3 regions of the Halomonas sp. 3D7M genome follow, and region 3 is predicted to be linked to each of the others. Evidence: predicted binding sites of a transcription regulator. Region 3 holds the regulator's gene; each other region holds the start of a gene.
The links. Region 3 encodes FNR, which switches genes on or off when oxygen is low (the NO sensors DNR and NnrR bind a similar motif). Its sites were predicted from a motif close to TTGATNTANATCAA; they were not measured.
Positions count from the first base shown of each region.

Region 1 (3,282 bases), on a different contig from region 3:
GTCCGCAGCAATGATTTGTTAGATGTCTGGTTGGAAATAGTACAGACCTTTGGATAAAAGCTCTTCAACGATGAAATGAACGATTCGCATCTCCTCCACCCCATTTTTCACCTCAAAACTCGTGACTTCCAATGAATGATTCGGTATCAGATCCACTAACTTCCAACTTGCTTCCATTTTATCTTTCTTCCTCAATGGATTCGAAAATATCAAGTTGAAGGACTTGCTCCAATCCCAGTGATCACTCAACTTACCCTTATTTTTGTAGTCGTGATGGCGATGGTAGATGTTCGTCAGAATGACAGAATCAACGTTGTCGTACTGCTCGGGTGGATGGTAGGAATCCTGGGTTAGCAGTCCTTGCGACCCAAACATGTAGAAAAACCACTCCTGCATACTCATGCGGTCAGAGCAACATACAACCAGAACATTTAGTTCCTTCTCTGAGGAATTGTCGGCAAATTTTCCGTGAGCCGACAATAAAAAGTCTTTCAACTTGTTGTCCATATGCTGCTGTAATATCAACGGCTTATCTGGATCAGCGTTAGGGTTTCCTTCGGCATTGAACACCTCACGCTGCAACTTCTCCACCAGTGATTGGTAGTCATCCATACGACCAAATGCACCAACCTTGAAAGCGTGGGTCTGATCAATTTTGTGTTGCCTTGAATAGTCAGGACACTTGATTTCGAAGTTGAATCGAAATCCGTCTTTTTCAAAAGAACAATCTACATCTTTGGGAGGCTTGATTTTCCGCTCATAGACAAATGCATCTGGAAACAAACGCCCCATCGTCGAGGAGATTGCCGTTTCGCACGCGGCCTGAAGATACTTCGCCTCATCAAAGTCACTGCGGTTTAGCTGCAGGTCGGATTCGATTGCCCGCAGCTGCTTTTTGGTCAAAAACGGAGCAAGAACGCCCATAGCCCCCCATAGCTCCATACTGTAACCAGAAGCTTCTTCGCCAGCTAGATAAGCATGGTTTGGATTCGAAGTCATAATATGCGCCTCCCGTTTACCTCAAGACATCTAACACTGCTGAACCAGCATACCGCTTTCGCCGGGATGGTCGCTTAGGGTCAAAAAGCGTCATTGACTTTCCTCATAAAAAGCCACCTTCCCTGCTATCGCCTCCATGCCGCCAATCGGCTACTCATAGCTCCAAGCGATATCCTGGTGTTCACCCAGCGAGAAATGCACCGTATGCCCTTTGAATGGGCAATACGTGGTGGTTTCTGACACGGTGAGTAAGTCCATCCGCACGTCTTCACGTGGGAAGTAATAGCGTGGCGGGTAGCCGTGTTCGCGGAGTTCGATGGTGTCGATGGAGCCAGCAACTAACGTGCCATCAACATGCGCCTGCACGCGTTGGCTAATAGGGTGAAGCTCAATGCGTGGGGCATTTGGCATTAGGTTGTTCCCTGCGGCGTTATTCGCTCTAATGCTTCGATCCTAGCAGTTAAATTATATTTAGCCTACTTTGAGCACTTAGTTTTTAGTCGATATTGGTCACTTCATGACCTAGATCATTCATCACTTCCACGCCGCCGCCCGGCCTACTCCTCCGGTGGGGAAAGGTGGGCATCGGTCAGGGTACGTGGCCGGTACTTGCACGCGGTATCAGCCCAACGCTTCCATACACTCTCATCGACTGAAATATTCACCGCAGGCAGCCCCTGCATACCCTGCGCATACTGCCGGTAAAATCGGCCGTCGCCCTTGTATCTAAGGCGTGCATACTTGGCGTAAAGCCCTTTCAGAAAATCAGCAAACGAATCTTTCGGTGCCATTTTCCAAGCATCCTCTGCAGCATTGAAGGGGGCCACTTTTAGGCCTGCCTGCTGCGCTTTGGTTAACATCCAGCTCAGCGGTATGTCGGCCAGCGTGTCGCCAGCGCCATAACCGCCGCCTACATTGGCGTGGGCACCGATAAACCAGCGCTGCTCGACGTTGCGATTACCTGTTTTCTGCTTGCCATCCTTGCTCGTCCAGAGCGATACGTTATAGGCCGACCTGTGTTCGTCCAGCGCGACCGCTTGATAGGCATAATCGACAATGCTGGAAAGCTCGGTATCGTGCCAATCGTATTTGCTTTTGAACAGGTTGGTTCCTGGCACGCCCAGTGCGCCAACGGTATCCCACACGCCAATGAAATGAACCCTGGGCTGGCGGCTGAAGCGCTTCTTGAACTCTGTGCACACCTCAGAATCGGGGTGCAAATCACGGTTTCGATAAATACTTTCAGCCTTATCAAGCAGCCCTGGCGTGACGACATGCACTAGCCCGCATTTACGAATCATCCCCACTAGGCTTCTGGCGGTGTAGGCACCGCGGCTGAATCCAAATATCCAGATCTCATCGCCTTCACTGTAATGCCTTGCCAGCCAGTCATAGCCTTCCCGTAGGTTTTTGCTTAGCCCATAACCGAAGGCTCCGCCGAAAAAGCGCTGAAATTTGGACGTCCCTACACCGGGATCATAATAGAACCGCTGCCTGATACCGTCATCGTCATCATGGAGCAGCCGGGTAATACGATAAACATTGGTTTGATCTTCAGGGTCGTTCCAGGTGCCATCGAATAGCAGAGTCAATTTTTGCTTTGCCATGGTGCCCCCATGATGATGCACGCCTTTGAACAGTGCTCATAATCGCTTAATGAGGGGCAGACGATGCGCGATGCGCTCTTGGCCAACGCGTACCTGCGACCTCCACATTACTTAATGAAGGTTAGTCGACAATTCATCCCGTCACCTGTTGATAGTCAACTGTTGATAGTCACCTGCTGATAGCCAACCGGCGGACTGCCTCACGCTTTCTGCGGCGATGCAGACACAGCTCGTTAGCAAAGCGCGTTGATGCGCACCGGAGCAAACTGTCGACGATATTCGCTGGGCGATAGCTGCACTAAACGATTAAAAAGAGCGCAAAAGCTTGCTACATCCCGATAGCCAACGCGTTCGGTGATCTGCGCCACGGTCAAGGATGTCGTGCGCAGTAAGCTCTTGGCCATATGCACTCGGTGACGCTGCAGGCAGAGTAGCGGTGTGGTGCCACTCTCATTGCGGAAGCGGCGCAGCAGCGTGCGCGTGCTGACATGAAAGGCGTCCGCCAAGCGCTGTAGATCGTAGGGCTCGGTATATCGCTGCAGTAGCCAGCGCTCAACCTGGGTTGAAAAGCGCTCTTCATTGCTTCGCAACAGCAGTGGTTCGATGTACGGCGCTTGGCTTTCACGCGCTGGAGGTGTCAGCGCTAAGCCACTTACCTGCTGGGCCAAATCTGGGC
Region 1 is NZ_JABUZF010000172.1:1,533-4,814, forward strand. Features, by position in the region: gene INT22_RS09275 (hypothetical protein) at 19-999, opposite strand; gene INT22_RS09280 (DUF427 domain-containing protein) at 1,150-1,410, opposite strand; gene INT22_RS09285 (DUF2235 domain-containing protein) at 1,557-2,606, opposite strand; partial or broken gene INT22_RS09290 (GlxA family transcriptional regulator) at 2,933-3,282, opposite strand, start outside.
Region 1: the regulator FNR is predicted to act here: its motif matches at 1,517-1,530, upstream of INT22_RS09280 (DUF427 domain-containing protein).

Region 2 (3,282 bases), on a different contig from region 3:
TGCCAGTGTAGCTGTCGCTCTGCACACGTGCTGCGCCAATAAACGGTTTAAACCATAGGCCATTGTCGAACGTCGTGCGGTAGCCGAGGCCGAGAATTTGATCCTGCTCGCGAGCGTTGAAACCATAATCGCGGAAGTCGTACAGGTGCGCGTAGATTGATAGCGGGCTGTCGCCGAGATAAATATGCGATGTGACTTTTCCAGCGGTACGAAAGTTGTCTTTACCACCGCTTGATTCGTCAAACTGATCGTTGGTTGGGTTCTCGAAATCGAAGAAACCGTAGAATTCGCCCCAGCTGTAACCGACGCCGCCTTCGATTTCGACAAACGTGAAGTCGCTTTTTGCTGCGTTACTAGCGGTACGCGCTTCAGTACCGTTAGACCAATCCAAGTAGTTCACCGAAACGTTGGCAAACGACCAAAGGGGCGTCGTTGGTGACGCGGGGGTGTCGTTTGCTAACGCTGGCGTTACCAGCGCAGCGCTAGCCAGCAAAACGCCAGCGCCAAGCGTGACGAAAGAAGAACGAGAAGGGGTGTGAGCAGTCATGGAAGCCTCAACAGGGTTGTTATGAGTCGTGTGGGCTGGTGTTGATGTTAAAATTATAACATTTAGTGTTATTTTTTTAACGTTGATTTGCAAGTATTAGCCCATCAACGCTTTGTATATGTGATATGACTCTCAAATAGTCGAAGAGCAGTGTCTGACAGTGGAAATATAATGAGGGCTGGCTCAGCATAGGCCTTGGATACCCACTAACCGCTGATAACAAATAACGCCTGAACTTGGGATTAAAGGAGAGGTTTGCCATGAATGACCGAAGCGCTCAGCGTTTGGCAATGTTGCAAGAAGCGCTTGCCAGCGGGGGGACATTGCATCTGCGCGATGCTGCTGAGCTGTGCGGTGTTTCTGAAATGACGATCCGTCGGGACGTTACTACGCAGCCTTCGGCGATTAGCTTGTTGGGCGGTCGGTTGGTCATGGCAAACTACCCTGGCGTAACACCGGTGTACGATCTGACTGAGCAACAGGCCAGCCATTATCAGATTAAGCACCGCCTCTGTCAGCGAGTTGCCAGCTTTATCGAAGACGGCGATACGCTATTCATTGACTGCGGTTCAACACTGATTCCTTTACTTAGTCAGTTAAGCCATTTCCGCGAGCTCACTGTGGTGACGTATGCCCTTAACGTGGCTAACTCAGTGGCCGCGCTGCCTAATGTGCGGTTAGTGCTGCTAGGGGGACTGTTTTATGCCTCATCACAATCGTTTGGTAGTGATGGTATGCGTGCTGCGATTGAGCGTTTAGGCATTAATAAAGCATTGATCTCTGCCGCAGGAGTGGACTGCGAGCGTGGGGTTAGTTGTTTCCATTTTCATGAAGTAGCGCCAAAACAGGCTGCCATTGCAACGGCTATGCAGCGCCTGTTGATTGTTGATGCCAGCAAATTTGGTTTAGTGCGCCCAGCCTATTTTGCCGCGTTATCCGATTTCGATATTGTCGTGACCGACGATGACAGTGCGTCGAAAGTTCAAGATTGTCTTCCTCATGCATCACCCAGTGTGACAGTCGCTTAACACACTATTGAGCATTCGGGGTGCGGCAAAGCGTCTCTTTCTGATTGATCCAGATCAATAGAAAATACTTTAGTCTTAGTTTATGCGCGCGTGGCGTGTATTGGCTATGACTCGCTACCAATCCCTTCGGTAGCGCATATTTTTCCCGGAGCAACGCATACGTACTCACTGTTCTGGGAAAAGTATGGGGTGTTAGTTAGCGGGCTATTTAGCTAGCTATTCAGCTGGTCAAATAGTGCGCTGTTTTGGACAACTCTCTGACGAGATCACACCATGCAACGACATACCCTCTGGCGCAGGCGAGGCACATTCGTGCTCGTCATGTTGTGCCTGTTGTTAACGGGCTGCAGTTCTGCATTGTTGGATCCCAAAGGGCAGATTGGCGTTGAGCAACGCTCGCTAATACTGACCTCATTTGGGCTGATGCTAATTGTAGTGATTCCAGTGATAGTGATGACGCTGCTGTTTGGTTGGCGTTATCGGCGCAGCAATCGCAATGTTGCTAAATACCTACCCGACTGGGCGCACTCTAATGCGATTGAAGTCGCGGTATGGACAGTGCCTTGTTTAATCATCGCTGTCTTAGCGTTTCTTACCTGGAAAACCTCCCATAGTTTAGATCCCCATAAGCCCATCGAAAGCGATACCGCCGCAATGGAAATCCAAGTGGTAGCGCTGGACTGGAAATGGCTGTTCATCTACCCCGAACAAGGCATTGCCAGTGTCAACGAGCTTGCCTTTCCTGTGGATACACCGGTGCGTTTTCGAGTCAGCTCTGGCTCTGTGATGAATGCGTTCTTTATTCCGCGCTTAGGCAGCCAAATTTATGCCATGGCGGGTATGGATAACGATGTTCATCTAATTGCAGACGACGTCGGCGTTTATCCAGGCCGTTCCACAAATTACAGCGGTGCTGGCTTCTCAGGAATGACCTTCGATGCTCACGTTACCACCCCAGAAGAATTTGAGGCGTGGGTTGAAAACGTGCGGGCTTCCAATGAAACCCTGACCTATCCCGACCGTTATAGCGATTTAGCCAAACCGAGTGAATACCACCCGGTCGAGTACTTCTCTGAGGTATCTCCGGCGCTCTATACGTCGATTCTGACCAGCTTTCATACCGGTGGCAGTGGGCACGGTGGTCATGGCGACCATGTTAACCACGAAGCCGTCAGTGATGTTGACGATAGCCACGGCGAGTCTGGCGAGCTAGAAAGCGCAGGCGCTACCCATCATCAGGCCGCGTTTGGCCACGTTACCAATCAGCATGCTAGTGAGGATCACGCGATGAGCGGCCATCCCACAAGCGTTGAAGCGGGGGGTTAAGCATGTTTGGAAAACTGACATTAGAGTCGATTCCGTATCACGAACCGATCATTATGATCGTTGCCGCCATGATGGCGATTGGCGGTGCTGCGCTTATCGGCGCATTAACCTATTACCGAAAGTGGGGCTGGCTGTGGAGCGAGTGGTTTACCTCCGTTGATCACAAAAAGCTCGGTATTATGTATTTTGTGGTTGCCTTGGTGATGCTGCTACGCGGCTTTGCTGATGCCATTATGATGCGTACCCAGTTGGCTATGGCGGCTGGTGGGGCCGCGGGTTACCTCCCTCCTGAACACTATGATCAGATCTTTACCGCCCATGGCGTGATTATGATCTTTTTCGTTGCGATGCCCATGGTCATCGGCTTGATGAATCTGGTGG
Region 2 is NZ_JABUZF010000141.1:885-4,166, forward strand. Features, by position in the region: gene INT22_RS06860 (outer membrane protein OmpK) at 1-547, opposite strand, end outside; gene INT22_RS06865 (DeoR/GlpR family DNA-binding transcription regulator) at 808-1,575, shown strand; gene cyoA (ubiquinol oxidase subunit II) at 1,849-2,901, shown strand; gene cyoB (cytochrome o ubiquinol oxidase subunit I) at 2,904-3,282, shown strand, end outside.
Region 2: the regulator FNR is predicted to act here: its motif matches at 1,620-1,633, upstream of cyoA (ubiquinol oxidase subunit II).

Region 3 (3,282 bases):
AAGTGGCCCACGTTACACATCCTACCCAACAGCTCTCGCGTTTCATGAGCAGTTCAGCGCCGATGACTTTACTCAGGCGCTAGCGCGCAGTAACGAGAGCCACCGTCCGCTATCCCTATATGTGCATGTGCCCTTTTGTCGAAAAATTTGCTTCTACTGTGCTTGCAATAAAATCGCAACGAAGAATACCGCCCTTGCGGAACCTTACCTTTCTCGGCTAGATCGGGAAATGGTGCTCACTGCCCGCCATTTAGACACTTCACGCCCGGTGCAACAGTTACACTGGGGAGGTGGTACGCCCACATTTCTAACCTTGGCACAGATGGGAGACCTGATTGATCGCCTAGATGCCCGTTTTGGTTTATCTAGCTCAGCCGATCGCGATTACGCTATTGAAATAGACCCTCGCGAAGCAGACGTATTTACTTTGCGCCACCTACAATCTCTCGGCTTTAATCGACTAAGCCTTGGCGTACAGGATTTAAACCTGCAGGTACAAAAAGCTATCAACCGCGTACAACCCCGGGTACTCACCGAAACGTTAATGGAAGAAGCTCACCGTCTTGGTTTTCGCTCACTCAATCTTGATTTGATTTATGGGCTGCCATTTCAAACCGAAAAAAGCTTTGCCGAGACGCTAAACCAAGTCATCGAACTCAACCCCGCACGGCTGTCGGTATTTAATTATGCGCACATGCCCACCCGCTTTGCGCCACAGCGACGCATTAACGAAACGGACCTTCCCAGCGCTGATGAAAAGCTGGCTATTTTGCATACCACCATAGAAATGCTGACTAATGCAGGCTATGTGCATATTGGCATGGATCACTTTGCACGACCTGACGATAGCCTAGCGATTGCACAGCGCAACGGCACCTTACAACGCAATTTTCAGGGCTACTCTAGCCATGCACAGTGCGATTTAGTTGGCTTAGGCGTATCCGCTATATCACGGGTTGACGACGTTTACGCACAAAACCCGACTCAGCTTGGCCAATATGAAGCAGCCTTAGATCAAGGTAAGCTGGCAACCGTCAAAGGATTAAGGTTAAATAAGGATGACCTAATACGAAGAGACGTGATTGAACGGCTAATGTGCGACATGCACATTGATCTAGCGGCAGTTGGAAGGCGTTGGCACATCGATGCTAGTGATTATTTTTCCACCGCAATTGAGCAATTGAAGACAGCTGAGCAAGACGGTTTAATCACTCGCCATCGGCAAGTTATTAGCGCCACCCCCACTGGGCGGCTGCTGATTCGCCATTTGGCGATGGCCTTTGATGCTCGCATAGCTGACCAGCCGACTCAGCGCTACTCTAAGATTGTATAAGCTTGTTGAGACGTCTTGCCTCTGGGCCTATGATGGCTAACGAGAAAGGGAGAATGATATGCCACACCCCGCCAGCCAACGACGCTCACTACTGCAAGAGGCGCGCTGTCAGACCTGTAGCCTAAGCTCGCTGTGTCTGCCGCTTGCCTTAGAGCTTGAGGATATGGGCCAGTTTGATGCCATCATTCGCCGCCGCGCACCGCTCAAAAAAGGCGAGCCCCTGTTTCGCCAGGGCGATCACTTCACCAGTGTGTATGCCGTCCGCTCAGGCAGCCTGAAACAGGTGACCAGCGAAGGGAACGGCAATGATCAGCTGACAAATTTCTACCTTCCCAGCGAACTAGTGGGATTGGACGGAATTGATGAAGAGCACTACCCCGGTAGCGTCATTGCACTGGAAACCACAACGGTATGTGAAATTCCATTTGATCGCTTGGACCTGCTTTCCGAAGAACTGCCCGAACTACGTGGCCAGCTTTATCGGAGCATGAGCAAAGAATTGCGGGATGACCGGCGCATGATGCGCTTGCTATCGCGTAAGACGGCCGATCAACGACTAGCCAGCTTTTTAGTCACCCTTTCAGACCGTTTTCGTCGACGTGGATACTCGCCTTATAGCTTCAGACTCTCCATGTCCCGCGCCGACATCGGCAATTACTTAGGCTTGGCGGTAGAGACGGTCAGCCGTATTCTTAGCCGCTTTCAACAGCAAGAGGTGGTGGCTGTTTCAGGGCGCGAGGTTAATATTTTAGATATGCGGCGCCTCATCACGCTAACTGAAGAGGAAGAACAGTCGGCTAGTCCACGCTAAGCGCCTGAATACGCCCTTCCATCAACGCCGCTTGTTTGGCTTCAAGGCCAGCAAAGTCAAATAAACGGCGGTCTGCTAGCTGGGAAGGCGCTACATTGGTCACCGCTTTAAACATGCTCTCTAGACGTCCTGGATGTTTTTTATCCCACTCAGCCAACATATCTTTGACAACTTGACGCTGGAGATTGGGCTGAGAGCCACATAAGTTGCAGGGAATAATCGGGAATTCCATTAGCCGAGCAAACTCTGCAATATCAGCCTCTTTGCAGTAGGCAAGGGGGCGAATGACAATATTCTTGCCATCGTCAGATAAAAGCTTGGGAGGCATTGCTTTCAAAGTGCCACCAAAGAACATGTTAAGAAATAACGTTTCTAAAATATCTTCACGATGATGCCCTAGGGCAATTTTCGTAGCCCCAATTTCCTCGGCAAACCCATAAAGAGAGCCACGTCTTAGTCGTGAGCAGAGCGCGCAGGTCGTTTTTCCTTCCGGGGTTTTCTCTTTCACCACCGAGTAGGTGTCACGCTCTAGAATGTGGTATTCAACCCCCATTTTATCTAGGTATTGGGGCAACACATGCTCCGGGAAGCCTGGCTGTTTTTGATCCATATTGACGGCGACCAGAGAGAAATTAACCGGCGCGTTGCGCTGCAGGTTAAGCAGTATCTCCAGCATCGTATAGCTATCTTTGCCGCCAGACAGGCACACCATCACCTTGTCACCTTCACCAATCATTTGATAATCAATGATGGCGTTGCCAACCTCTCGCCGTAAGCGCTTTTGTAGCTTATTAAATTCACGCTTCTGTTTAGCGGCGTGATGCTCGGATGGTGTCTGTGCGCTATTAACAGCAGGGCTGTCAACAGAAACAGTATCAGGCGCTGCGGGGTCAAAATAGTCAGGTTGTAGCATGGTGTAGGCACTGCCGATGGTAGAAGAAGCAGCGGGCATTCTAACAAGACTCACCACGTCCACCCAAGATAAACCCGTGGATTCATCCCATGAGGGTAGTAACGACTATCCCTGCTGGGCGATCTCGCGCTGCAAACGCAGATATAAAAGCGCGCTTGCGGTTGCATCCCCCAGCACTCCCATCCACTGAAGAGCGGGCATTTGCCAACGAGCGAGCGCTTCCGT
Region 3 is NZ_JABUZF010000261.1:19,333-22,614, forward strand. Features, by position in the region: gene hemN (oxygen-independent coproporphyrinogen III oxidase) at 1-1,333, shown strand, start outside; gene fnr (fumarate/nitrate reduction transcriptional regulator Fnr) at 1,392-2,144, shown strand; gene ttcA (tRNA 2-thiocytidine(32) synthetase TtcA) at 2,131-3,096, opposite strand; gene INT22_RS16990 (DNA polymerase III subunit epsilon) at 3,163-3,282, opposite strand, start outside.